3 regions of the Shewanella sp. 8A genome follow, and region 2 is predicted to be linked to each of the others. Evidence: riboswitches for the same ligand, from Rfam matches in the RefSeq annotation. Region 2 holds a riboswitch; each other region holds the start of a gene.
The links. A riboswitch is a leader RNA that binds a small molecule or an ion and turns the genes downstream of it on or off. The one in region 2 is predicted to bind lysine.
Positions count from the first base shown of each region.

Region 1: it holds a riboswitch for lysine, as region 2 does, so the genes downstream of both, M0413_RS10780 (Na+/H+ antiporter NhaC family protein) here and M0413_RS18280 (Na+/H+ antiporter NhaC family protein) in region 2, are expected to answer to the same signal.
Region 3: it holds a riboswitch for lysine, as region 2 does, so the genes downstream of both, lysC (lysine-sensitive aspartokinase 3) here and M0413_RS18280 (Na+/H+ antiporter NhaC family protein) in region 2, are expected to answer to the same signal.

Region 1 is NZ_JAMDJP010000011.1:126,629-134,641, reverse strand. Features, by position in the region: gene M0413_RS10790 (hypothetical protein) at 1-613, opposite strand, end outside; gene M0413_RS10785 (dienelactone hydrolase family protein) at 896-1,858, shown strand; lysine riboswitch at 1,999-2,170, shown strand; gene M0413_RS10780 (Na+/H+ antiporter NhaC family protein) at 2,254-3,834, shown strand; gene M0413_RS10775 (putative Ig domain-containing protein) at 4,695-6,530, shown strand; gene M0413_RS10770 (ATP-binding protein) at 6,954-8,013, shown strand, end outside.
Region 2 is NZ_JAMDJP010000030.1:15,390-23,402, forward strand. Features, by position in the region: gene M0413_RS18270 (multiheme c-type cytochrome) at 1-2,018, shown strand, start outside; gene M0413_RS18275 (M3 family metallopeptidase) at 2,190-4,340, shown strand; gene M0413_RS18280 (Na+/H+ antiporter NhaC family protein) at 4,433-6,001, opposite strand; lysine riboswitch at 6,081-6,277, opposite strand; gene M0413_RS18285 (electron transfer flavoprotein subunit alpha/FixB family protein) at 6,373-7,299, opposite strand; gene M0413_RS18290 (electron transfer flavoprotein subunit beta/FixA family protein) at 7,300-8,013, opposite strand, start outside.
Region 3 is NZ_JAMDJP010000003.1:252,842-260,854, forward strand. Features, by position in the region: gene M0413_RS03820 (S9 family peptidase) at 1-170, shown strand, start outside; gene arcA (two-component system response regulator ArcA) at 483-1,199, opposite strand; gene M0413_RS03830 (DUF3293 domain-containing protein) at 1,783-2,217, shown strand; lysine riboswitch at 2,461-2,635, shown strand; gene lysC (lysine-sensitive aspartokinase 3) at 2,779-4,134, shown strand; gene M0413_RS03840 (succinylglutamate desuccinylase/aspartoacylase family protein) at 4,136-5,251, shown strand; gene M0413_RS03845 (zinc transporter ZntB) at 5,306-6,271, opposite strand; gene M0413_RS03850 (YacL family protein) at 6,452-6,826, shown strand; gene M0413_RS03855 (response regulator) at 6,915-7,544, opposite strand; gene narQ (nitrate/nitrite two-component system sensor histidine kinase NarQ) at 7,537-8,013, opposite strand, start outside.

The DNA of each region.
Region 1 (8,013 bases), on a different contig from region 2:
GTAACACGGCGATTAATTTATCTTCACTGACCTGCTCAACCGTCCAAGTTAAGCGCCCATCCATGGGGGCGCTTGTGCTGTAACCGACGCGAGGCTCAAGCGCCACAGGCAAGGTTGGGGCTTGTTTAAACAAGTTATTAAGATTTTGCCAGCGCTCAAATAACTCCTTGATATCTTTTTGATCCATCTTGGCAATGGGGGTTAATTGGCGGACTTCACCATTGTTAAATTCCACATTAAAGCCATCTTTAACCAACTGAGCGATTTCATTGGATTTGGCTTTTGGGTCGATATTACTCACTGGGATCGGCATGCCATAATCGCTAATTTGCAGCAGGTTAGGTTGGATAAAAAAGCGGGCATTATGGGTTAGTGGTGTGGTTAAGCTGGCCGTCTTACCTTCTGTATCTTGTAACTGGTAATCCAGCAGCAATCGTGCCTGCAACACTTTACGAGTTTCGAAACTATCGTTGAGGTGTGAAGTAGAAATAATCTGATACTCGCGCGAAGCGGGAATACTTGCTGACTTATCAGAAACCTGATTATCGCAAGCCGTTAACCCAAGCGTGAGCGTGACAGTGGTACAAAGTACCCTGCATATCCCTATAGCCATTTGAACTCCATTGGTAACTTATGTTATTGAAATGTAATGATATTAATATGTTGTTTGGCGACATTATACACAAAAATGCCCCTAGGGAATAAAAAGCTCACGCCAATTTGGGCGCATGATCAACCATAAATTGGCTATTGATGAGTGGAGAATTATTAAAGGTGCGGCATAAAGCTAATTGCCCTGACAAGCTCTCATCCTTTACTCTTGGTAAGGCCGCTAGATAACTCACAAGCTAGGGAATATAAACCAGTGGTTAGCTTGTTAAATGGAGAAAGAACGATGAGCCCAGATCATAAGCCAGAACTAACCACACCACCTTTCCCTGTCATTCCTCAGGAAGCCTTTGACTGGTATGACGAATATGCCCACGGCATTATCGACCGCCGTGAGTTTATGGCTCGCCTTGCGGGCCTAGTGGCACTGGGTTTTACCATGACCACGCTGACGGGCGCACTAATGCCTAATTACGCCTTAGCCGAGCAAGTCTCCTTTAACGATCCCAGCATTCAAGCCAGTTATGTGAAATTTCCATCCCCCGATGGTTATGGTGAAGGTCGCGGTTATTTAGTCTTGCCAAACGCGTTGCTGATCCCAGGCCAAAAGGCGGGCGATCCTAAGACCTTAGATCTCAGTAAAAAAGCCCCTGTGGTGTTAGTGGTGCACGAGAACCGAGGCTTAAATCCCTATATCGAAGATGTGGCCCGCCGCTTAGCGGCCAAGGGCTATATAGCCTTTGCCCCCGATGCGCTTTATAGCCTTGGTGGTTATCCCGGTAATGATGATGCGGGCCGCGCCATGCAAGCGAGCCTCGATAGGGCCAAAATCGAGCAGGATTTTATCGCCGCCGCGCGCTTTTTAAAGTCGCACCCGCAGAGTAATGGCAAACTCGGCGCCGTCGGTTTCTGCTTTGGTGGCTATATCGTCAATATGCTTGCCGCCACCATTCCCGATGAGCTAGCGGCGGGTGTGCCTTTTTATGGCACACCCGCAGCAACTGAGCTGCGTAGCCGAGTAAAAGGCCCACTGATGTTGCAATTTGCCGCTTTAGATCAACGGATTAACGATACATGGGCCGAGTATGAAGCCCAGCTAAAGGCTAATAAAGCCGAGTATATAGCCTACCTTTATCCCAATGTTAATCACGGTTTTCACAATGACTCCACCGCCCGTTATGATGAGCCAACGGCTGAGCTCGCATGGACAAGAACCTTAGATTTTTTTGGTAAACATTTACTCGTATAAGTCCATTTGGCGCTATTGCAACGCTTGAAAGGTGGATGTTTCTTGTGTTACCAACTTGTAGGTGATTCATTGTTTTATACGCGAGTGGGATCAAAATACTTGCTATCAGTTCCCATCTCGCTAGAATGCCCGCTCGAATACCTTTAAGTAGAGGCGCGCTGCCTATGACTACTTGTGCGGAGGGTGATGCCGCAGATGTACAAGGAAAGGAGTCAGCGCCGAAGTAGCCAGGTCATCAAACCGAGCTGCTGGTTTTGCATCAAATAGGTGCAAGACTGCCATAGTCATCCACTATGGAGCGCTACCTGAAGGGGCTGAGGAGTAATACCTCCCTATAGGTTTTGTTTCTTTATCCTCTCGGTAGATCTCCACCCGTTTTTTGGTGAAAAGAGATCATGGACATTAGTCATTTTGCTGACTCAGGTTGGTCAGTACTTCCCCCTTTGTTAGCCGTCGCCTTGGCGATCATCACACGTCGCGTACTGTTATCCCTTGGCGTAGGGATTGTGGCCGGCAGTTTGTTGCTCAATCAGTTTTCTCCCCTTGATTCATTGCACTATATGTTCAATACCGTGCTGAAGATTTTTTGGGTCGATGGCGCACTTAATCGCGACAATATCAATATGTTGCTGTTTATGTTGTTGCTTGGCGGACTCATTAGTCTGATGACGGTTTCTGGCGCCACCCGCGCCTTTGCCGAGTGGGCAGCTAAGCGCGCTAAGACCCGTCGCGGCGCGAAAGGCTTAACTGGCGTGATGGTGTTTGCGTTTTTTATTGACGACTTTTTTCATAGTTTGTCGGTTGGCGCCATTTGCCGTCCGGTGACTGATCGCTTTCAAATCTCCCGCGCTAAACTGGCTTATCTTTTAGATTCTACCGCTGCGCCCGTGTGCGTATTGATGCCCATCTCTTCTTGGGGCGCTTATATTATCGCGCTTATCGGTGGCATTATGGCCGCCCACGGCATTAGCGAGCAAAGTCCAATCTCAGCCTTTGTTGAGATGATCCCGATGAATCTGTATGCCGTGTTTACCCTGTTGATGGTGCTGGTGGTGATTATCTTTCAAATGGATATCGGCCCGATGCGTAAACATGAAGCATGGGCGCTGGAAGGGAAGCTTTGGGATCCGTCTAAGCCTCGTCCAATCGGCTTAGATATGGAAAGCCCTGAAGAAAGTAACGGTGGCATGATCGATATGGTATTGCCGATCCTAACCCTCACCGGCGCGACCGTGTATTTTATGATCTCCTCTGGTGCGGCAGTGTTGGATGAAAAAGGGCTGCCATTTAGCGTACTTGGCTCCTTTGAAAACACCAATGTGGGCTCCTCGCTAGTGTATGGCGCGCTGTGCAGCTTAGCGGTGTCAATTCTGCTTGCGCTGCGGTTAAAATTGGGTGCTAAAAACTGGCTTAAAGCCGCCCCGCAAGGCGTGATGGCCATGTTACCCGCCATTAATATTTTGCTGTTTGCCTGGGCGATTGGTGCGGTTGTTCGCGATGTTGAGACTGGCAAATATCTGGCCTCCCTCGCCAACGGTAACTTGCCAATAGAAGTGTTGCCTGCGGTGGTGTTTGTGTTGTCCTGCGCCATGGCATTTGCCACCGGAACCAGTTGGGGCACCTTTGGTATTATGTTGCCACTGGCTGGCGACATGGCCGCTGCCAGTGATATCGCGTTAATGCTGCCAATGCTTGCCGCAGTGCTTGCGGGTTCAGTGTTTGGCGATCATAGCTCGCCGATTTCCAGCACCAGTATTTTGTCGGCCACGGGGGCAGGTTGCCACCATATTGACCATGTGATGACCCAGCTACCCTATGCCTTAGCCATCGCCTTTGGCGCCACCTTAGGCTATTTGGCCATGGGGATTATGCATTCAACCTTAGCTGGATTTGCCGTAAGCGCCCTGTGGTTTGTACTCTTCACTGCTTATCATCTGCGTAAAACGAAAAATCAGCCTTTGTTAGCTACGGCATAAGGCACTTTTACACGCTATCAACCAGGGGCCCACGGGCCCCTTGGTTTTTTGTGGGCTTGAGTAAACCTGCATCCATTCAAGCAAACTTAAGTCATCACTTAACTATCTAATTTGTAATGTGAAAGTGGTAGACAGATGTTCAGCACAACGTTATCTTAGGTTTTTAACAAGGATGAAACTTAATCGTGACCTCGATTCAGTTCACTTGCATCAGGAAGATGTATCTTTATTTCGCAAGAACACCTCCTGAACAATATGCGATAAGTCTCTAGATGCTAGGTGCTAGGTGCTAGGTGCTAGGTGCTAGGTGCTAGATTCTAGATTCTAGATTCTAGATTCTAGATTCTAGATTCTATAAAAGCATTACAGCAGTGCAATCCCTTGGCTAATGGGTGTTGGCCAAGTGCGGTAGCCATGGAAAGATTTTTGTCGGTTCACAAAGTAGTGAACTGGTTATTTAGCGGCCTTTCGGCCGAGGTGAATCAAGGTCGTGGGTCTTCAACCCACACCCGACCAAGAGGGGATCAACAGCAATTCCCTCTTGGATCTCCCTTGCCGCCCCCTAACGGAGTTGAAAGCCCCTTGGGCATTAAGCGTTCTTATGCTATCGCGTCAGACGCTCGTCCCTGATTCGACTGACGCTATCTCGGCATCCATGCCTCGCTCACGCAACGAACGCAAATGCCCTGCGGCAACTCCGAGGAGGTGGTGTATTCCTTCGGCTCAGGTGTTATTGGTCGATTGTTAAAGCATAAAAAGTGCCTGTCCGATCTTTTTGATTTTATCCGTTGGAATTGATGATTTTTACGTGAGTATGTTGATTAACTAATAATTATACTGATGTTGGGTGAGGTGTCTGTATGTATAGAAGTATATTAGTGATTTTATCTTTTTTTTCAGTATCAGCTATAGCGGTTGAAAGCCCTTATTCAATTGATAAGACGTATGAAAATAACCTGCCTAAATCATCCTTAAAGGTGGCTTTCTCTGAGGCTAAAAAAGAAATATTAATATCTGGTACTGCTGGTGATGAATTTTCTGCTGATAAAAGAATTTATTTATGGAAGTATAATGTTGATAATAATGGAGTGGATTATATTAGCTCTGCCAGTTTTGGTATAGTATCAGAACTCGTTGGTTATATTAATGTGGAACCTATAGGTGAATATAATAAAAACTATTACGCCTTATCTGAGTCAAATTATGACGGAGCTAGAAAATTAGTTAGATTTACTCTTGAAGGTAATGAGTTATCATTGTCTCAAGAAGTAGAATTTTCATCTAGTTCAGGTCAGTACGGTTCATATGTAGAACAGGTTGAATTTGTAAATAAAGATACCATTATTGCTTTACACCCTAATTATGATGATACTCATACAGGAAAAACCAGTTACGATTATAGTGTTTGTAAGTTAAGTATAAATGGTGTGATAGATTCTTGCGAACGTAAAAAAATCTTAGCTGATAAATCGCTCATATCAAATAGTACCTACAAGCTATATCGATTAGAGGGTCGTGATGAAGTCATCTTCTCTCCAGAAAGTGTGGGGATTAATGAAACGAAGGTAGAGCCTAAGTTATATGTTTTGAAATGGCAGTCTGATATTAATGACTTTGTGGTTTTTCAAGAAATAGTTATCCCAGAAAGAGTTGATTCATCTAGATTTAGTGGTGTTGAAGCTATATATACAATTAATGATGGGAAAGAATTTATTGTGGGTAGTGATATGTTGTTGAATTATAAATACTCATCAGAAGATAATAAGTTTTTTCTATCTAAAATGAAGAATAGTGTTAGTTATCCCAAAGAAGCTATTTATTTAAAGAGTGAAAATTATTTTATTGAACGCTCTGGAAGACATTCTTACGTGTTTGATGATGAAGAAAAGTATTTTTATAAGTCTTCCCAGGTGTATGCTATTGCAGATGGTTGGTTTCAGCTCACTGACGACAAGAAAGGTTTTTTCGTTAACTTAATGTCACCTAATATTACAACGTTTACCCTCTCTAACCCTAACCCTCTTATATATAAAGGTGGTTTACCTACAGGCTCTATTCCAGCTATTCAAGATGTTCCTTTGGCGATAAATATTAAGAAGCATTTTCTAAATGGAAACAACCTTGTGGTTACCGGTTTTCAAACTGAATATATACATGAAAGATTGATTTGGGATGGTGAATATATTCGTGGGACTTTTACTAATGAAGATATGTTTGCCTCAAAAAATTTAATTGATCCAACACCAGCCAGTTCCATTCAAGTGAGAGTGAATATTCCTCCATTATCTACAGAGATCTTTTATATTACACCGACTAACGTTAACGATGCTCCTATTTTAACTGCGGAGATTGGTATTCAGTATCTTCAGAAAGATCAAGAATATTACGGTGGACTTCCTGGAATTGTCATTGATCCTGATAGAGAGCCTGTGACTTATACATATAAGAATGTACCGAGTGGATTAATGGCAAGAGAGGATGGAATATTCCAAGGTGCTGTTAAGACTAAAGGCCAATATCTAATGACTGTCACCGCAACTGATCCGTTGGGCGCACAATTGACATTTGATGTGACATTTATCGTTAATGATACTGGTGAACCTGAAAAATCATCCGAAGGCGGTGGTGGGACTATGGATTTCACATTGTTGATGCTATTGATTACGTTGTTTTTTAGGCGTTTAAAGCATAATTAAATATTTAACAATTGAAGTTAATGCTTTGTGACTTGATGAATTATGGGGTGATTACGGCCTAGCGGCCGAGATATATCAAGGTCGTGGGGCTTCCCCCTTGATTTTTAAACAAAAGTCGACCAAGGTGGACTGCTCGTCCTATCCTCCTTGCCTATTGTTTTCACATCAGCCAAGACGCCCCTAACGGAGTTGAAAGCCCCTTGGGCATTAAGCGTTCTAATGCTATCGCGTCAGACGCTCGTCCCTGATTCGACTGACGCTATCTCGGCATCCATGCCTCGCTCACGCAACGAACGCAAATACCCTGCGGCAACTCCGAGGGGATGGTGTATTACTTAAGCTCAGGTGTTATTGGTCGATTGTTAAGGCATAAAAAGCGGCTGTCCGATCTTTTTATCTTTTTGATCTGTATAAGGAGGTTAAATGTCATATTCAGTAACTTATGAAAAGGGTTTTTTAATTAGAGAGATTGGTTCAATCGCTACAAAGCCAGATGTGGCAATTACAGAGCTAATTGCCAATTCACATGATGCTGGCGCTTCAAAGGTTTCAATAAGAATACCTTCTGACAGAGACCAATATATAACAGTTGAAGATAATGGCACTGGGCTTTCTAATAAAGAATTTGAACAAAGATGGTTGAAGCTTCGATATGACAGAAGGCGTCATCAGGGAGCTTTTGTCGAAGTACCCAAAGATAATGATATTGTAAGAAACCGATTAGCATTTGGCCGTAACGGTGTTGGACGTCATGCAGGATTGTGTTTTAATGATACTTATTTTGTTGAGACATGGAAGGATGGAGTATGTAACTCATATGAACTAGAGTTATCTGATGGTTCTCAACCTATCGTAGTAGTTAACTCTCATAGTTTCCCTAAGTCTGGGCATGGTACCTTAATTAAGATTCTTGTGAAAAGAAATCTAATTGATGAGAAGGAACTTTCAGAAATAATTTCTGCCAGATTTTTATTTAATCCAGAGTTTAAAGTTACTGTAAATGGTCGACAAGTGTGCCTTTCTGAACATCCAGGCATTGTAAAGGTACATGAAATAAATCCGATCGGTAAGATAAAAATAAGACTAACATTAGTAGATTCTTCGACAGTTTCAAGAACATCAACTCAGCATGGAGTTGCATTTTGGTTAGGTGGGCGACTTTTAGGTAATCCATCTTGGTCGATCCGTGGTAATCAAATTCTTGATGGCAGAAAATCTTTTGCAAAGAGATATACTGTTATTGCAGAGTCTGAGAGTTTGTTTGATTTTATTGAAGCAGATTGGTCAGGTTTTAAATCTGACTTTTCGTCTTTAGATCTTATTTCAGATGAAATTTCTTCTTTCGTTAAGTCTTGTTATTTGGAACTATCAAAAAGTGAAATAGATAAAAGTAAAAGAGAGGTTATTGATATTCATAAATCTGAAATTAAAGCTTTGCCGAGGCTTGCAAGGAAAGAATTGTATGATTTCATTGATCAAATAT
Region 2 (8,013 bases):
ATGGCGCGCCAGGCACTCCGGGGACACCTGGCACACCGGGAACACCGGGTGAACCTTGGGTTCCACCACCAGTCACGAGTTCAACAGTCACCAATGTAAAAGTACTGAACTATAGCTTTGGTGAAGGCAATATCACCTATGAATTTAAGATCACTGACGAAAATGGCAACTTAATCAATGGACTGAAAAATGCTGAAGCCAAAGTTGCAGCATTAACCGATAAAGGCTTTATCAATAATAGAAATGAAGCCGACAAAACCGACGCAAGTGGCAATCCTGTCAAAGATAACGTCAATATCGGTGGCGCTGCGACTCAAGCAACTGAGGGCGCTTTGCTCACTTCATTAGGCGATGGTCACTATAGCTTTAAAGCCCCAATGAAAGGTGTTAACGCTGGTACCGAAGGTATTGTATGGCTCAGAGTCGGCGGTAATGCTGAAACTGGCATTGCTCGCTCAGCACCGCTGGTGGTGAACAAGCCAGAGGGAACTCATTCAACCACGACCGATAGTTGCTATTCCTGTCACGTAGACTATTCAACAAGCCCACGTCGTCACGCTAGTTATGTAGCAACCGGTATGGACAGCGAAGTCACCTTCGTTGAAGGCTGTTTAGTCTGTCACGGCTCAGTTAGCTTTGCAGCAAAAAATGCCGAAGGTTTCTCTATCGGCGGTTATGCAACCAACACACTGTCTAAGATTGGCCACATTAATCACCAGAAATTTACTAAAGATTTCAGCGTGATGAACTGTAGTTCTTGCCACGTTGAAGCTCCAACCAATATTAGTGTTTCAGGCCCAGGCTGTATTGACTGTCACAATACTGGTGGTGTACCAGGCGCGATTGTGCCAAGTAATGGTGCCGATGTCCGTCCGATGCATGAAGGTAAAACAGGTATTACTGAGCGCCAAGCATTACGTGCTAAGTATAAACTTGAATTATCTCCCCCTGTTAAAGTTGATGATATTTCAACAAAAACAGATCATTATGCGCCAACTGGTGCAGCTTCTGCCGTTACCGCACCAGGCTGGTGTACCACTCTGACAGTAAAAGATACTGACGGTAATATCTTTAGCATTAAAGATAACTTCAACTACTCAAATCCGCTGGTATTTGATGCTAAGAAACCGATTGTTTACGCAGGTGCTTATCTGCATTCCTACGAAAAAAATAGCTTAGTCGGTCGCCCAGGTAACCGTACTAACTATTACTATGGCTACAATGCTGATGGTACTAAAAATATCTGTCATCTGCTGACCGATATCAGCCCTGTAAACGCCAACTATGTCTACTCTGCACGTGTGACCTTCAGCACCGCAGGTTGGATGGAGTACGACGGTAACCAACGCTATCAAAGCAATGGCAGCCTCAGAGCCAATGGCTATGACGGCTCAATGGGGGTCTCGTTCACCGCATACTCTGATGTAGTCGATCCTGCGACTGCAACCAAAGTATCCGCCTTTGAACGTCGCACCGTAGTCAGTGATAACAGCTGTACTACTTGTCACAATGATGCCACCGCATTCCACAAAAATGGCGCATTTGACGAAGGCGGTAAGGCTTGCGTAGCTTGCCATGATAACGGTATGGCACGGACTTCGGCCACTCTGGGTGCTGGTTTTGGTCCAATGGTGCACAGCTGGCACTGGGGCAACGGTGCGAATGTCGGTGAGATGAAGGCCGATGGCACTCAAGCGAAAACCGCTAACGGTGCAGGTGCAATCAACCCAGTCACAAGCTGTGTTGCCTGTCACGAAACCGCTATTGATTTAAACAAAATACCAAACCAATACATCCTTGAACCTGGTAACAAAATGACCAGCCCTGTCACCGCTAACTGCTATGCTTGCCACACAGGCGATGCAGTCAAAGCTCACATGGCTAGCAATGGTGGCGAGATCAGCGTTCCTGCAGTAGGTGATTGGTTCAAACAACCAACAGGAGAAGCATGTGCTGTTTGCCATAACACAGGTAGCAGCTCAGGTATCGACAAATACCACAACTTCACCCGTAAATAGTTAATCGTCCCGCTATTTTCCCTGCAAGAAAATAGTTCAAAGCGCCCCGTAACCTTGGGGCGCTTTTTTTGTTTACTTTTACTTACAACTTCATCCCATAGGTTTTCAGTCCTATTTAAGTTAGTAACGCTAGAGTCACAAAAACTACAATTCTAAGGAAATCACTCAACTATGCGTAAAAGTTTTATTGCCATCGCCATTGGCGCCACACTGATGACCGGAGCACTAGCTGGCTGTAGCACTCAAGATACAAAAGCTGCAAATGTCACCGCAGTACAAACCCAAAACCCCTTATTCCAAGCCAGTACACTGCAATATCAAGCACCTGATTTTAGTGTTATTAAAGACGAGCATTTTCAGCCCGCTTTAGAACAAGGTATTAAAGAGCAGTATCAAGAAATTTTAGCGATTGCTAACAATCCTGCTGCGCCGACCTTTGATAACACAATTGTCGCCATGGAAAAAAGCGGCGCCCTGCTCAACCGTGCATCGAGCGTGTTTTACAACCTCGCAGGTTCGAACAGCAATCCAGCCCTGCGTAAAATCCAAGGTGAAATGGCCCCCAAAATGGCTGCTCACTCGGATAACATCAACCTTAATCCTGCGTTATTCGCTCGTATTGAAGCCATTTATAACGACCGCAATAACTTAGGTTTAACGCCTGAAGCGGTTCGTTTGGTCGAGGTGTACCATCAGCGCTTTATCATGGCTGGTGCTAAACTGACCGATGAGCAAAAAGTGAAGATCCGTGCCTTAAATGAAGAGCAATCGACGCTGACCAACGAGTTCTCTCAACGTTTACTACGCTTAACCAAAGAAATCGCTATTGTTGTCGATAGCAAAGAACAACTGGCTGGCCTAAGTGACAGCGAAATCACCTCGGCAGCAAATGATGCCAAGGCAGCAGGCCATGAAGGTAAGTACTTAATCAATATCACCAACACTACTCGCCAGCCAATACTCGCCTCTTTAGAGAACCGTGAACTGCGCCAGCGCATTTGGGAAGCCTCGGCAAACCGTGGCTTAACGGGTGAAAACGAAACCGCATCTTTAGTGTCTCGCTTAGCCCAATTACGTGCCGAGCGCGCCGCTCTCTTAGGTTATGAGAACTGGGCTAGCTATCGCCTTGCACCGCAAATGGCAAAAACGCCAGAAGCGGTTTACAGCATGTTTGGCTCTATGGTGCCAGCCGTAGTCGCCAACACAGAGAAAGAAGCGGCCGATATCCAAGCGATGATCAACAAGACCGGTGGCAAGTTTGAGCTCGCACCATGGGACTGGGAGTTTTACGCAGAGAAAGTCCGCCAAGAAAAATACGCTCTTGATGCCAATAGCATTCGCCCCTACTTCGAATTTAACCGCGTCCTAGAAGACGGCGTGTTCTATACGCTTAAAGAGTTGTATGGCGTGACGTTAAAACCACGTCCAGATTTGCCTGTATACCACCCAGATGTGAAAGCCTATGAAATGTTTGATGCCGATGGCTCAAGCATGGCGATTTTCTATGCTGATTACTTTGCCCGTGAAGGCAAACGCGGTGGCGCATGGATGAGCTCGTTTGTAGGGCAATCCTTCCTCGAAGGTACTAAGCCTGTCGTAGTTAACGTGATGAACATTAAAAAGGCGCCTGAAGGCCAACCGACCTTCGTCAGCTACAACGAAGTCACCACCATGTTCCACGAAATGGGCCACGGTACCCACGGTATGTTCTCCAAAGTGACTTACCCAAGTCTTTCTGGGACTTCGGTATCCCGTGACTTTGTGGAATTTCCATCGACTTTCGAAGAAGATTGGGCGGCCCACCCTAAAGTGTTAGCCAACTACGCCAAGCACTACGAAACAGGCAAGCCTATCCCTGATGAGTTACTGCAAAAACTGTTAAAATCCGGCAGCTTTAACCAAGGCTTCGATACGTTAGAGTATATGGCTGCGGCGCTAGTGGATATGGAATGGCACTCATTAAGCCCTGATGCACCATTGCAAGATGTAGCGACCTTTGAGGCTAATGCGCTGAAAAAGCACGGCTTAAATATCACCGCTGTACCGCCACGTTATAAGTCAACTTACTTTGCCCACGCCTTCCCGGGTGGTTACTCTGCAAGTTACTACGCGTATATGTGGAGTGAAATTTTAGCGGCTGACGCCTTTGCCTATGTGCAAACCCAAGGCGGCCTAAATCGTGAGATCGGCATGAAATATCGTAAGACCATTCGCGAAGTGGGCAACAGTATTGCGCCAATGGAAGCTTATAAAAACTTCCGCGGCCAAGAGCCTACCACTGAAGGTTTACTCAACCGCCGTGGACTCAATCAGACTCAGTAATTTTAGATACTGAGTAGATAAAAATCAGCCAGCATAGTTGCTGGCTGATTTGTTTTACATTCTCAATATAAGAGCGAAGTTAAATCACGGACTTATAAAGCCGTACTTTTGGATTTAATGTGCAAACCAAAAATCGTCAATACAAACAATATGCTACAAGTCACTAATCCCGCATTGACCGATTCAGTAAAGCCAAGCACTACGTAGCCGAACATGCTGATCAGCGCAACGATTACGGCGTAGGGAAGCTGCGTCACTACGTGGTCGATATGATGGCAACTGGCCCCCGTCGACGACAAAATAGTGGTATCAGAAATCGGTGAACAATGATCACCAAATACCGCCCCCGCTAATACCGAAGCCAGCATAGGTAACATCATGGCTGTGTGACTTCCCATCGCCATATCCGCAGCTATCGGCAGCATAATCCCGAACGTACCCCAACTGGTTCCTGTAGAGAATGCTGTCAGGCCCGCTAACACAAACATTAATGCAGGTAAGAAAGCAAAGGGAATATTCCCAGTGGCTAGGCTAGCCATAAACTTACCGGTTTCAAGCTGGCCGATCACACCTGCAATGGTCCAAGCAAATAACAAGATGTAAATCGCAGGCAACATAGAGCGAGCGCCCTGCACTACGCCTTTTAATACCATTGATTTTTCAACGCCTTGCACTAGGTTAAGTACCAGCGCAACTGCTAAACCAATCAGGGCACCAAAGAACAGTGATGAACTCACATCGGTTTTTTCAAAAGCTGAAATAATATTAAATTCAATACCTTCTTTCGCTAATACCTGGGCACCACTGTCGATCATAAAATACAGGGTCGCAAATACCAGCACGGTAATAGGTAAGAATAAACCGAGGATTTTACCCGTTTCGGCTTCGGGTAAATCGGCATTCGCTCCAGGCGGAAATCCTTTATTCTCATCATATAAATTACCGCGCTGCGCATTTAATTCATGCTCACGCATAGGGCCAATATCTAAGCCCATAAATGCAACACAAAGTAATAATAATAAAGAGAAAATAGCGTAAAAATTCATAGGGATCATTTGAATAAACACACTCAAATGACCAGAGTCGGCAAAACCGTGGGCGGTTAATATGCCGCCGATCAGCGCAATAATATAAGCACCCCAACTGGATACCGGCGAAATAACACAAACCGGTGCCGCCGTTGAATCTAATAAATAGGCTAACTTAGCGCGGGAAATATAATAACGGTCGGTGACGGGCCTTGCGACGGAACCAACGACTAAGCTATTGAAATAATCGTCAATAAAGACAACACAGCCTAAAAACATGGTCAGTAATTTGGCATCGCGTTTATTGCGAATATGCAGGCGCGCCCAATCGGCAAATGCCCTAGCACTACCACTGACGGTAATTAATGCCGTGATCATCCCTAATACAATTAAAAAGCCGAGAATGTATAAATTCCAAGAATTTACGCCATCTTCTGACCAAAACAGTCCTTTTACACTGTTAAATAAAAACTCACCGCTGGCAACAGGTGAAAATTGATTGAGTAATAACACCCCAATCACAATACCTAAACCGAGGGAAAGGAGAACACGGCGAGTGAAAATCGCCAACACAATTGCGACCACAGGCGGCAGCAGAGAAAGTGCCGAATCGGCGTAACTTACTACAGTCATTGATTATTTCTTCGTCAAAATACGAATGGAGGGCGACTGAACTGGTGGGAAAAGGCAATAGATACCCAAGATCACCTGTCCTATCAGTAGCGCTCCATAGTAACTATTCCTAATATCCGTATCAGAAAATACTATGGCAGTGTTGTACCTATTCGGCACAACCCCAGCAGTTGATCGTGATAAATCAAACCACTTCGGCACCAAATCCTTTCGTGAACGATCAACGGAATCACCCTACTGATCACTACTGATATTTGGTGCGCCTCTACTTCTAAGAACGCCCATGCACGGGCGTGAGGCACATAAAAACATAAGCGGCTAAGCAGTTACCACCGCGAAGCCGCTTACTTTGACTTAGCTCACAAATAAAATCAACTTAAGCTTGCAATCAACTGCGGAACGGCTTCGAACAGGTCAGCTTCGAGGCCATAATCGGCAACTTGGAAGATAGGCGCTTCAGGGTCTTTGTTGATAGCCACAATCACCTTAGCGTCTTTCATTCCCGCTAAATGTTGGATCGCGCCTGAAATACCTACTGCAATATAGAGGTTAGGTGCGACAATTTTACCAGTTTGACCGACTTGCAAGTCATTCGGAACAAAGCCTGCGTCAACCGCCGCACGCGAAGCTCCTACTGCGGCACCAAGCTTATCAGCCAGTTGCTCTAACATCCCGAAGTTTTCACCGCTGCCCATGCCACGGCCACCAGATACGATAATGCCAGCATTACCTAACTCTGGACGTGCTGAAACTGTCAGCGCTTGAGACACAAACTGAGCTTTGGCTTCAAACACTTTATCCAAGGTAGTCACAGCAGCGTTATTACCCTGTGTCACCGCATCGAACGCACTGGCACGCACTGTCATCACTTTAATCGCGTCATGACTTTGAACTGTCGCTAAGGCGTTACCCGCATAAATCGGGCGAACAAAGGTATCGCTACTCACCACGCCAATCACTTCCGAAATTTGCGCCACATCTAAAAGTGCTGCCACACGCGGTAACGTGTCTTTACCCGAACTCGATGCCGCTGCGAGGATATGGCTGTAATTTGGTGCTAAGTCCACCAGCAATTTAGCCACGTTTTCGGCTAAATGCGCTTCATAAGCGCTGTTATCGGCGACTAATACTTGCGCGACACCTTGTAGAGCTTGAGCGGCTTGCACCACTGCACCACATTGATGGCCCACCACCAATACATGGACATCACCGCCGATCGCACGAGCTGCGGTGACAACTTTAGCGGTATCCAGTTTCAGCGCCGCATTATCGTGTTCTGCTAATACTAAAATGGCCATTTAGATCACCTTCGCTTCATTCTTTAACTTTTCAACCAGCTCTGCTACAGACGCAACCATAATACCGGCCTTACGTTCAGCAGGCGGCGTCACTTTCACTAGGGTTTGGTGGTTTTTCAAGGTCACACCTAAATCAGCTACCGTCAGCACATCTAATGGCTTACGTTTAGCTTTCATGATATTAGGTAATGAGGCATAACGTGGCTCATTCAAACGTAAATCCGCAGTCACCACAGCTGGCAACGGTAGATTTAAGGTTTGCATACCACCATCTATCTCACGAGCAACTTGAAGTGAATTACCTTCAACTTTAATTGCTGAAGCAAAGGTCGCTTGCGGCATATCCGTTAATGCAGCAAACATTTGGCCCGTTTGGTTATTATCACCATCAATGGATTGCTTACCAAACAGCACTAATTGCGCTTGTTCTTTTTCTTGTACTGCTTTAAGTAATTTGGCAATTGATACTGGTGCTAACTCTTCTTCAGTATCAATGTGAATCGCGCGATCAGCACCTAGTGCTAATGCGGTACGCAATTGTTCTTGAACGGCTTTATTGCCGATGCTCACGACCACTACTTCAGTAGCACTGCCCGCTTCTTTTAAACGAACCGCTTCTTCTACTGCAATTTCACAAAAAGGGTTCAACGCCATTTTGAGGTTTGCGGTATCAACGCTGGTGTTGTCAGCTTTTACCCTGACCTTCACATTGGC
Region 3 (8,013 bases), on a different contig from region 2:
TGTTTGAAAACAGTACTCGCGTGTATAAGGCGTTGCAGGACGAAGGTAAATTATTCCAGATGATTGATTATCCGGGGTCTAAGCATTCGATGCGCGGTGAGAAAGTGCGTAATCACTTATACCGCTCGCTGGCGGATTTCCTCAATAGACAGCTTAAAAGCGGCAAATAACTCAGCATTAGGTTGGCATTTATATCAGACTGGTATTTATGCCAGAGTGGCGTTTTTAAAAGAGTGGGGCAACATCCCCACTCTTTTTTATTTTGTATGATTCTGAGTTAAGCCTATTTATTTAACAGTACGCTGCTTAGTTTAATCACAACACACTCAATACTTATCTGGCGCTTAATATTCCAGTTCACTGAGTTGTAATTTGGATTTCCAGTTTGCTTTATTTCGTACAGCTAAAACCTTTTTTGCAGAGATAAAAAAACCAGATCCTGGGATCTGGTTTTTTATGGCGTTCAAACGGTAAGTTGAAGATTAGTCTTCTAAGTTACCGCAGAAACGGTAGCCTTCACCGTGAATGGTAGCGATGATTTCTGGCGTATCTGGCAAGCTTTCGAAGTGCTTACGAATACGACGGATTGTCACGTCAACAGTACGGTCGTGTGGCTTTAACTCACGGCCAGTCATCTTCATCAGTAGATCGGCACGAGTTAAGATTTTGCCTGGGTTTTCAACAAAGTGCAGCATAGCGCGGAATTCGCTACGTGGCAGTTTGTAAGATTCACCCTGTGGGCTGACGAGAGAACGGCTGTTGATCTCTAGGCTCCAATCGTTAAAACGATAGTATTCTACAGAGCTCTTTTCTTCGACTTCATTGCCTGCGCTATTAACACGAGTCAGAAGGTTGCGAGCACGAATCGTCAATTCACGAGGGTTGAACGGCTTGGTAATATAATCGTCCGCGCCAATTTCAAGTCCAAGGATTTTGTCGACTTCGTTGTCACGGCCTGTTAAGAAGATCAGACCGATGTTGTTGATTTCACGTAATTCACGTGCCAACAACAGACCGTTTTTACCTGGTAGGTTAATGTCCATAACCACGAGGTTAATTTTGTTTTCCTGCATAGCCTTATGCATTTCTGCGCCATCATTGGCCTCAGTTACCACATACCCTTCTGCCTCGAAAATACTTCTTAGCGTGTTACGGGTAACGGCTTCATCTTCAACGATCAGAATGTGCGGATTTTGCATATTAAGTACCTAAATTTTAACCAATATTCTAACCATAAGAATCACTTACATCGGATTCTTATATTCATAAAATGTTGATACTTCCACTTACTGCTCTGTGCTTCAAAGGGAAGATCTTCACGGCTACACGTCAGGATGTATATAAGTGAACGTTTAAAGTGTAATACGATAAAACGTAACCAGTATCAACTTCGATAAGCAATAGTTAAAAATAGTTCCTTAACTATTGTTTTTTTTTAAAATGTTTAAATGATAAATCAAATGTAGAACACATTTTAAAAGATGTCTGGCCAGCATAAGGTGATTTCGCAGAGGAATCTAACAAACCCTTGTCAAGATTAAGCAAACTTAATGTTATCTGCTTAACTGGCCAATGACGACATTGTACTCGTTTTAGGCATTTGTTAACAAATGAAATGTTAACAAATTTCAGGCTGAGACGCTGATTTACCATGATATTTACTTTAGTCATTGATTAGTATAACTAATGTATTTTTAATTCTTGTGAGCCAGTTCACGCCTCTTTGGATTTTTTAGGCTCTCTGTTAAACTAGCGCGGGTTCATTTTTCGACTAGACTACCAATGGACAACATGACTCAAGATTTGTGGCAGCATTATCAAACGCCGTTGTTTTTGCTTACTCAAGCATTATCCTGTGATTTTTCCTTTGCTGTAATTACCGCCCATAATCCCGCTTCAACCCCCCTCACTCCCAGCCAAAACCGATTACTCGACCGCCAACTTCTACGTGAAATTGAATTATTAGGCAGTCCCTATCGTGCACTGATTGGGGCATCGCCAGATTTATCCCATATGGAGAAGAGCTGGGCCGTGTTTATTGATCGCAGCATGGCCTTGCAGTTGGGGAAAAAGTTTAATCAATACGCTATCTACATGGTGGAACAGGGCGAGGTGAGTTTAGTGCCTTGTACATTAGCCGGGCAAACAGAGGTGTGTTTAGGTCGATTTAACGACTATGTGCGTTTGGTTTATGAGCTACCGGACTTGGTCACCTAACCGCGATTGACGCTTTTAATCGCTCCTCTGACTAAGCTTTGCTGATCTCACGGCAAGGCTAGTTTGTTTTTCTTCTTTGCTAGATCTGATTGATTTTTCCCTATTCTCATTTGGCATGAGTCGCAAACGTTTTAAATTCCCATTGTTTTTAAATGCGTTTATTGAATTTGTATATAGTGTGTGAAATTAGCATTGACTTCATTAGGGGTTTATTGCTACTTTTTTCGTCCCTTTCCGGCGGAAAGGAACAGAAGAGGAGCGTTAACTAGGTAGTCAGTCAGAGGAGCACAAACTCCAGCGATGATTGATGAGGGAGATTAACGCCGAGGCATAGATATGGTTGCTGCATGTTTATGTCGGTCGCTTAGGCTGAATCCTAACGATTGTCACCTGTAATTGGTGGAGAGCTTCTGGTGACGATTGCTGTTTCCCTTCTATTGGGGTGCGTATCATTGAGCACCAGGCTCTTCGAACGAAGTTAGTTCGGAGCGTAATCATGTTAGTTAATCAATATCTTATCCTAGTTTGTGCCGTGTCTTCTTCTTCTGCGGAGGTGCGCTAATGTCTCTTGTTGTCGCAAAGTTTGGTGGTACTTCAGTCGCCGATTACGGTGCAATGAATCGCTGCGCCGATATCGTACTGGGCAATCCCGATTGCCGTTTAGTGGTGGTTAGCGCCTCCAGTGGCGTGACGAACCTGTTGGTTGAACTGACCCAGGAGTCAATTAACGACGATGGTCGCTTACAACGATTAAAGCAAATTGCGCAGATTCAATACGCTATCTTAGATAAACTGGGTCGCCCTAACGATGTTGCTGCCGCATTAGATAAGCTGTTAAGCCGTATGGCGGTATTAAGCGAAGCGCTGGCGTTCCAGCGCAGCAAGGCCACCATGGATGAGTTATTGTCCCTTGGCGAGCAGTGTTCGTCGGCATTATTTGCGGCGGTATTGCGCGAAAAAGGCGCCAACTCAAGTGCCTTCGATGTGCGCCGTGTGCTGCGCACCGACAGCCATTTTGGCCGCGCAGAGCCACAGGTTGAGCAAATTGCTTTGCTATCGAGTGAGCATTTACTGCCGCTGTTATCTGAGCAAGTGATTGTGACTCAAGGTTTTATTGGCTCAGATGAAGCGGGGCAAACCACAACTCTCGGCCGTGGCGGTAGCGACTATTCAGCGGCACTGTTAGCCGAAGCGTTAAAAGCCTCAGCGGTTGAGATTTGGACCGATGTGGCCGGGATTTACACGACCGATCCGCGCCTCGCGCCAAACGCCCATCCTATTGCCGAAATCAGTTTTAACGAAGCCGCTGAAATGGCGACCTTCGGTGCCAAAGTATTACATCCTGCGACGATTCTTCCGGCCGTGCGCCAACAAATTCAAGTGTTTGTCGGTTCAAGCAAGGAGCCTGAAAAGGGTGGCACTTGGATCCGCCATCAGGTTGAAGATGCACCCGTGTTCCGCGCGGTGGCGCTGCGCCGCGACCAGACGCTACTCAATCTGCACAGCCTACAAATGCTGCATGCGCAGGGCTTCTTGGCTGAAACCTTTGCCACATTGGCAAGACACAAGATCAGTGTGGATTTGATCACCACCTCCGAAGTTAACGTATCGCTCACTCTAGATAAAACCGGCTCCGATTCAAGCGGACAAGGTTTATTAAGTGAAGCGTTACTGCAAGAATTATCGCAACATTGCCGCGTGCGCGTGGAGGATGGTTTAGCCCTCGTGGCGATTATCGGTAATCGCATCGCTACGACTGCGGGTATTTGTCGCCGCGTGTTTGAAGTGCTCGAACCCCATAATGTGCGCATGATCTGCCAAGGTGCCAGCCCGCATAACTTGTGTGTGTTAGTGGCCGAATCCGAAGCGGCACAAGTGGTTAAAGCGTTGCACGAAAATTTGTTTGAAGGCGTTTAGTATGTTGCCGACGACATCGTCTCTGCAAATTGGGGAGCTTGCCGCAGGGCAGGCTCTGACGCTACCGATTTATCACTTCAAGCCAAGTGGTCACGTATCTGGCCCTAAAGTGTATATTCAGGCTAATGTCCATGGCGCTGAGGTGCAAGGTAATGCGGTGATTTATCAATTGATGAAACAGCTGGAAAATTGCCACATCTTAGGGGAAATTACCTTAGTGCCCTTGGCTAATCCGCTGGGAATTAATCAAAAAAGCGGTGAGTTTACACTGGGGCGTTTTGACCCTATCACTGGCGTAAACTGGAATCGTGAGTACTTAAATCACGCGATAGATTTACCCGCTTGGTACAGTGAACATGCTGAGCTTAGCGATAGCGAACTTATTCAAGCATATCGCAGCACCTTGATTGAAGCTTGCCAGCAGCGGTTACGTAACGATTGGGGTGTGACCACGGGCCACAGATTGGCGGTTAGCTTACAGGCTATGGCCCATGCGGCGGATATAGTGTTCGATCTGCATACTGGGCCTAAATCCTGTAAACATTTGTATTGCCCTGAATATGATATTGCAGCGGCGCAGTTTTTCACGATTCCTTACACACTGGTGATCCCTAATAGTTTTGGTGGCGCAATGGATGAGGCGGCATTTTGTCCTTGGTGGCAATTGAGTGAAGTGGCAAAAGCGCAGGGGCGGGATCTCAATATCGCCGTTTCAGCTTTTACCTTGGAACTGGCGAGCCAAGAACGCATTTGCCTTGAGGATGCTTTAGTCGATGCTAAAGGCATTTTGGCCTATTTAAGTCATCGCGGGGTGATTGCCGAGCAAGTGGAACCCGTTAAGATGCCGCGTTTTGGCTGTTATCTTAAGGATTACAAAAAGTACCATGCGCCTATGGCTGGCTTGGTGGAATATGTGGCGCCCGTGGGAGAGCCGCTTGCTGCGGGTGAGACCTTAGTCAATCTGCTGCGACTCGACTTATATGGCAGTGCGCAGGAGCTGACGGCACTCAGTTTGCCGCAGGATTGTGTGCCTATACTCCATTTTGCCTCGGCGTCGGTGCATCAAGGCACAGAGCTCTATAAAGTCATGACCAACCTGTTTGAATTGCCGTATTAACGGCAATCTGCAAAACAAAACGCCAATCTCGAGATTGGCGTTTTTTATTACAGTCTACAACCACTTAAAGCGATAGAAGAGCGCCATTTGCAGGGCAACCAGCGATATTAAAATGCCGCAGAAGGTCGCAAAAGCCCATGCGTTATCCGCACCGGGAATACCGCCGATATTGACCCCAAGCAAACCGGTTAAAAAGCCTAGAGGCAAGAAAATTGCCGAGACTAAGGATAAGAAATACAAGCGCTTGTTTAGCTGCTCCGATTGCTGGCTGAGTAATTCTTCCTGGGTCACATTGGCTCGGTCGCGCAGTGCATCTAAGTCTTCAATTGTGCGAATAAGCTTATCCGTGGTTTCGCGCATCTTAAGTTTTTCGGGTTCATTAAACAGCACAAATTGATCGGACAGCATCTTAGTGAAGGCTTCTTTCTGTGGGCCTAAATAGCGGCGCAAGGCTACGGTTTGTCGGCGTAGTTCGGCAATATCAGTACGTAAATCTTTAACATTGCCAGAAACAACTTGTTCTTCTAATTCTGAAAGTTGCTCCTCTAGCGTATCGATAAAATCGACTTTACGTGTAGTCAGTTTTTCACAAATGGCGAGGAGAAAATCTCCTGTGGTGGTGGGGCCTGTGCCTTCCATGATCAGTTCTGCCACATCTTTAATCGATTGCAACTCGCGATCACAGGTGGAGATAATGCGCTGTCTATCGGCGTAAATTCGCACGGCCACCATATCTTCAGGTGCTGAGTTTGGATTTAAGTTAATGCCGCGCAGTGCGAGTAATACGCCTTCCCCTGCCAATACGGCTCGAGGGCGAGTATCTTGGGCGAGCAGGGCATCGGTTTCGACTTTATTAAGACCGCTGTTTAACACCCAATGGCGAGCCTTTTTGTGGCGATAACGTAGGTGTACCCAAATCAACCCGTCCTTAGGGTCCCAATTTTCAAGTTGTTCTGGGCTTAAGGTTGAGCCAGCTCGTGCGCCGCTAAGCACTATGCTATAGATAAATCCTTCGTGCATGTCACATTCCATCTCATGCTAAATCATCGGGTAAAGCTAACTGATTTTACAGTGGAAATGAAGCCTAGCGTCGTTTCCTCTCACAATAACCTCAGCGCTAGATGAGTAAATTGCTGGCCAAGCAACTTATGATGAAATAGATTAAAATTAGCCTTAGTTGTAATGTATTGAGAAGATAAAATGGAATATGAATTTCGGCGTAACAGTTTGACTGGCACGTATTTAGCCAGCTTTAGCATGGACCATGAGGTACTGGGCCAATGGTTTTCAGAAGAGTTGGGGCCTGAGTTAGCCAAAATTCAGCAAGTGCTCGATATTATCAAAGAAATTCAAACAGGTAAGCGAGTTTCTTGGCGTTTTATCGGCAAAGATATTACCTTAGATCTGGATGAGGAGCAGGCACGAATTTACGCTAATGCTTTAGGATTTGAGCAGGATTATGAACTCGAAGAGGCGATGTCCCTCTATGATGCTGAATCTGAGGCTTACTGTGGGCTAGAAGATTTAGAAGAAGCGCTACTTAGTTGGTATGAATTTGTGCAAAAAGGGCTATAACCGCCCGCTGTGAATATCAACAAATAATAAAGGCAATCTATTGATTGCCTTTATTATTTAATGGAGTAAGTCTATCACTTATCCAATATCAATTGTTCAAATATCTTACAGCCATTTCGGTTCTCGACTTGGCATTAGCTTTACGCAACAGGTTTTTGACATGCACTTTCACAGTGCCTTCACTGATGTGTAAATGCTCTGAAATCATACGATTACTTAATCCTTCCGCCAGTTGTTGCAGGATCTGTAGCTCCCTTGGGGTGAGGCTTGAAATCCATTCTTGTTCATCGGCGGCATTTTTGAGTTCATAGAGATATTCTTCAACTTCTTCGCTGATCACTCTGTGGCCTGACATGGCATTTTTGAGTTTATCGAGCAGCAAATCTGGCTCGGTATCTTTGAGTAAGTAACCGTCAGCTCCCGCACGTAATAGGCGAATAACATCTTGTTTTGCATCTGAAACGGTTAAGATCACGATTCGTGAAGTCACGCCTTCTTGGCGCATGGCATTGAGGGTATCGAGGCCAGTCATTCCCTTCATATTGAGATCGAGCAAGACGATGTCAGGTTCATCAGTTACTACGGCGCTTAAAGCATCTAAACCGCTACCCACTTCACCGAAGAGGTTAAAGTCTGGATCTGAGGCGATCAATTGGCAGATACCTTTACGTAAGAGAGGGTGATCATCGACCACCAGAACAGAATAAGGTTTACCCATGTGTAGGCTCCTGTTGAGAAGGGAAGATTAAAGTGACTTTGGTGCCCTGTGATAAATTGGATGTGCTATGGGGTTCAAGGGGCGAGTCTGGATTTTCTGGCTCGAGCTGTCCAGTGATTCCTTTGCGACTAGTTTGCGGATCATTGCTGCTAAATACAACCGTGCCGCCTAATTTGCTGGCACGTTCATGCATGATGCCTATGCCGAAGTGCTGATCCCGTTCTTTAATATGGCCAATGCCTACACCATCATCACTTACACTGATATTAACCATACCATGCTCATCTTTATAACAGCGAATATTGATATGGCTAGCACGGGCATGTTTGATAGCGTTGAGCGTTGCTTCTCGGGTGATCTGCAAAATATGGATATGTTGTTTCGCCTCTAGCCATTGGGGGGAAAGCTTATAATCGAGGTGGATCTTGATATCGGTTTTTGCTCTGAGCTGCTCAAGCATTGCTTCCAT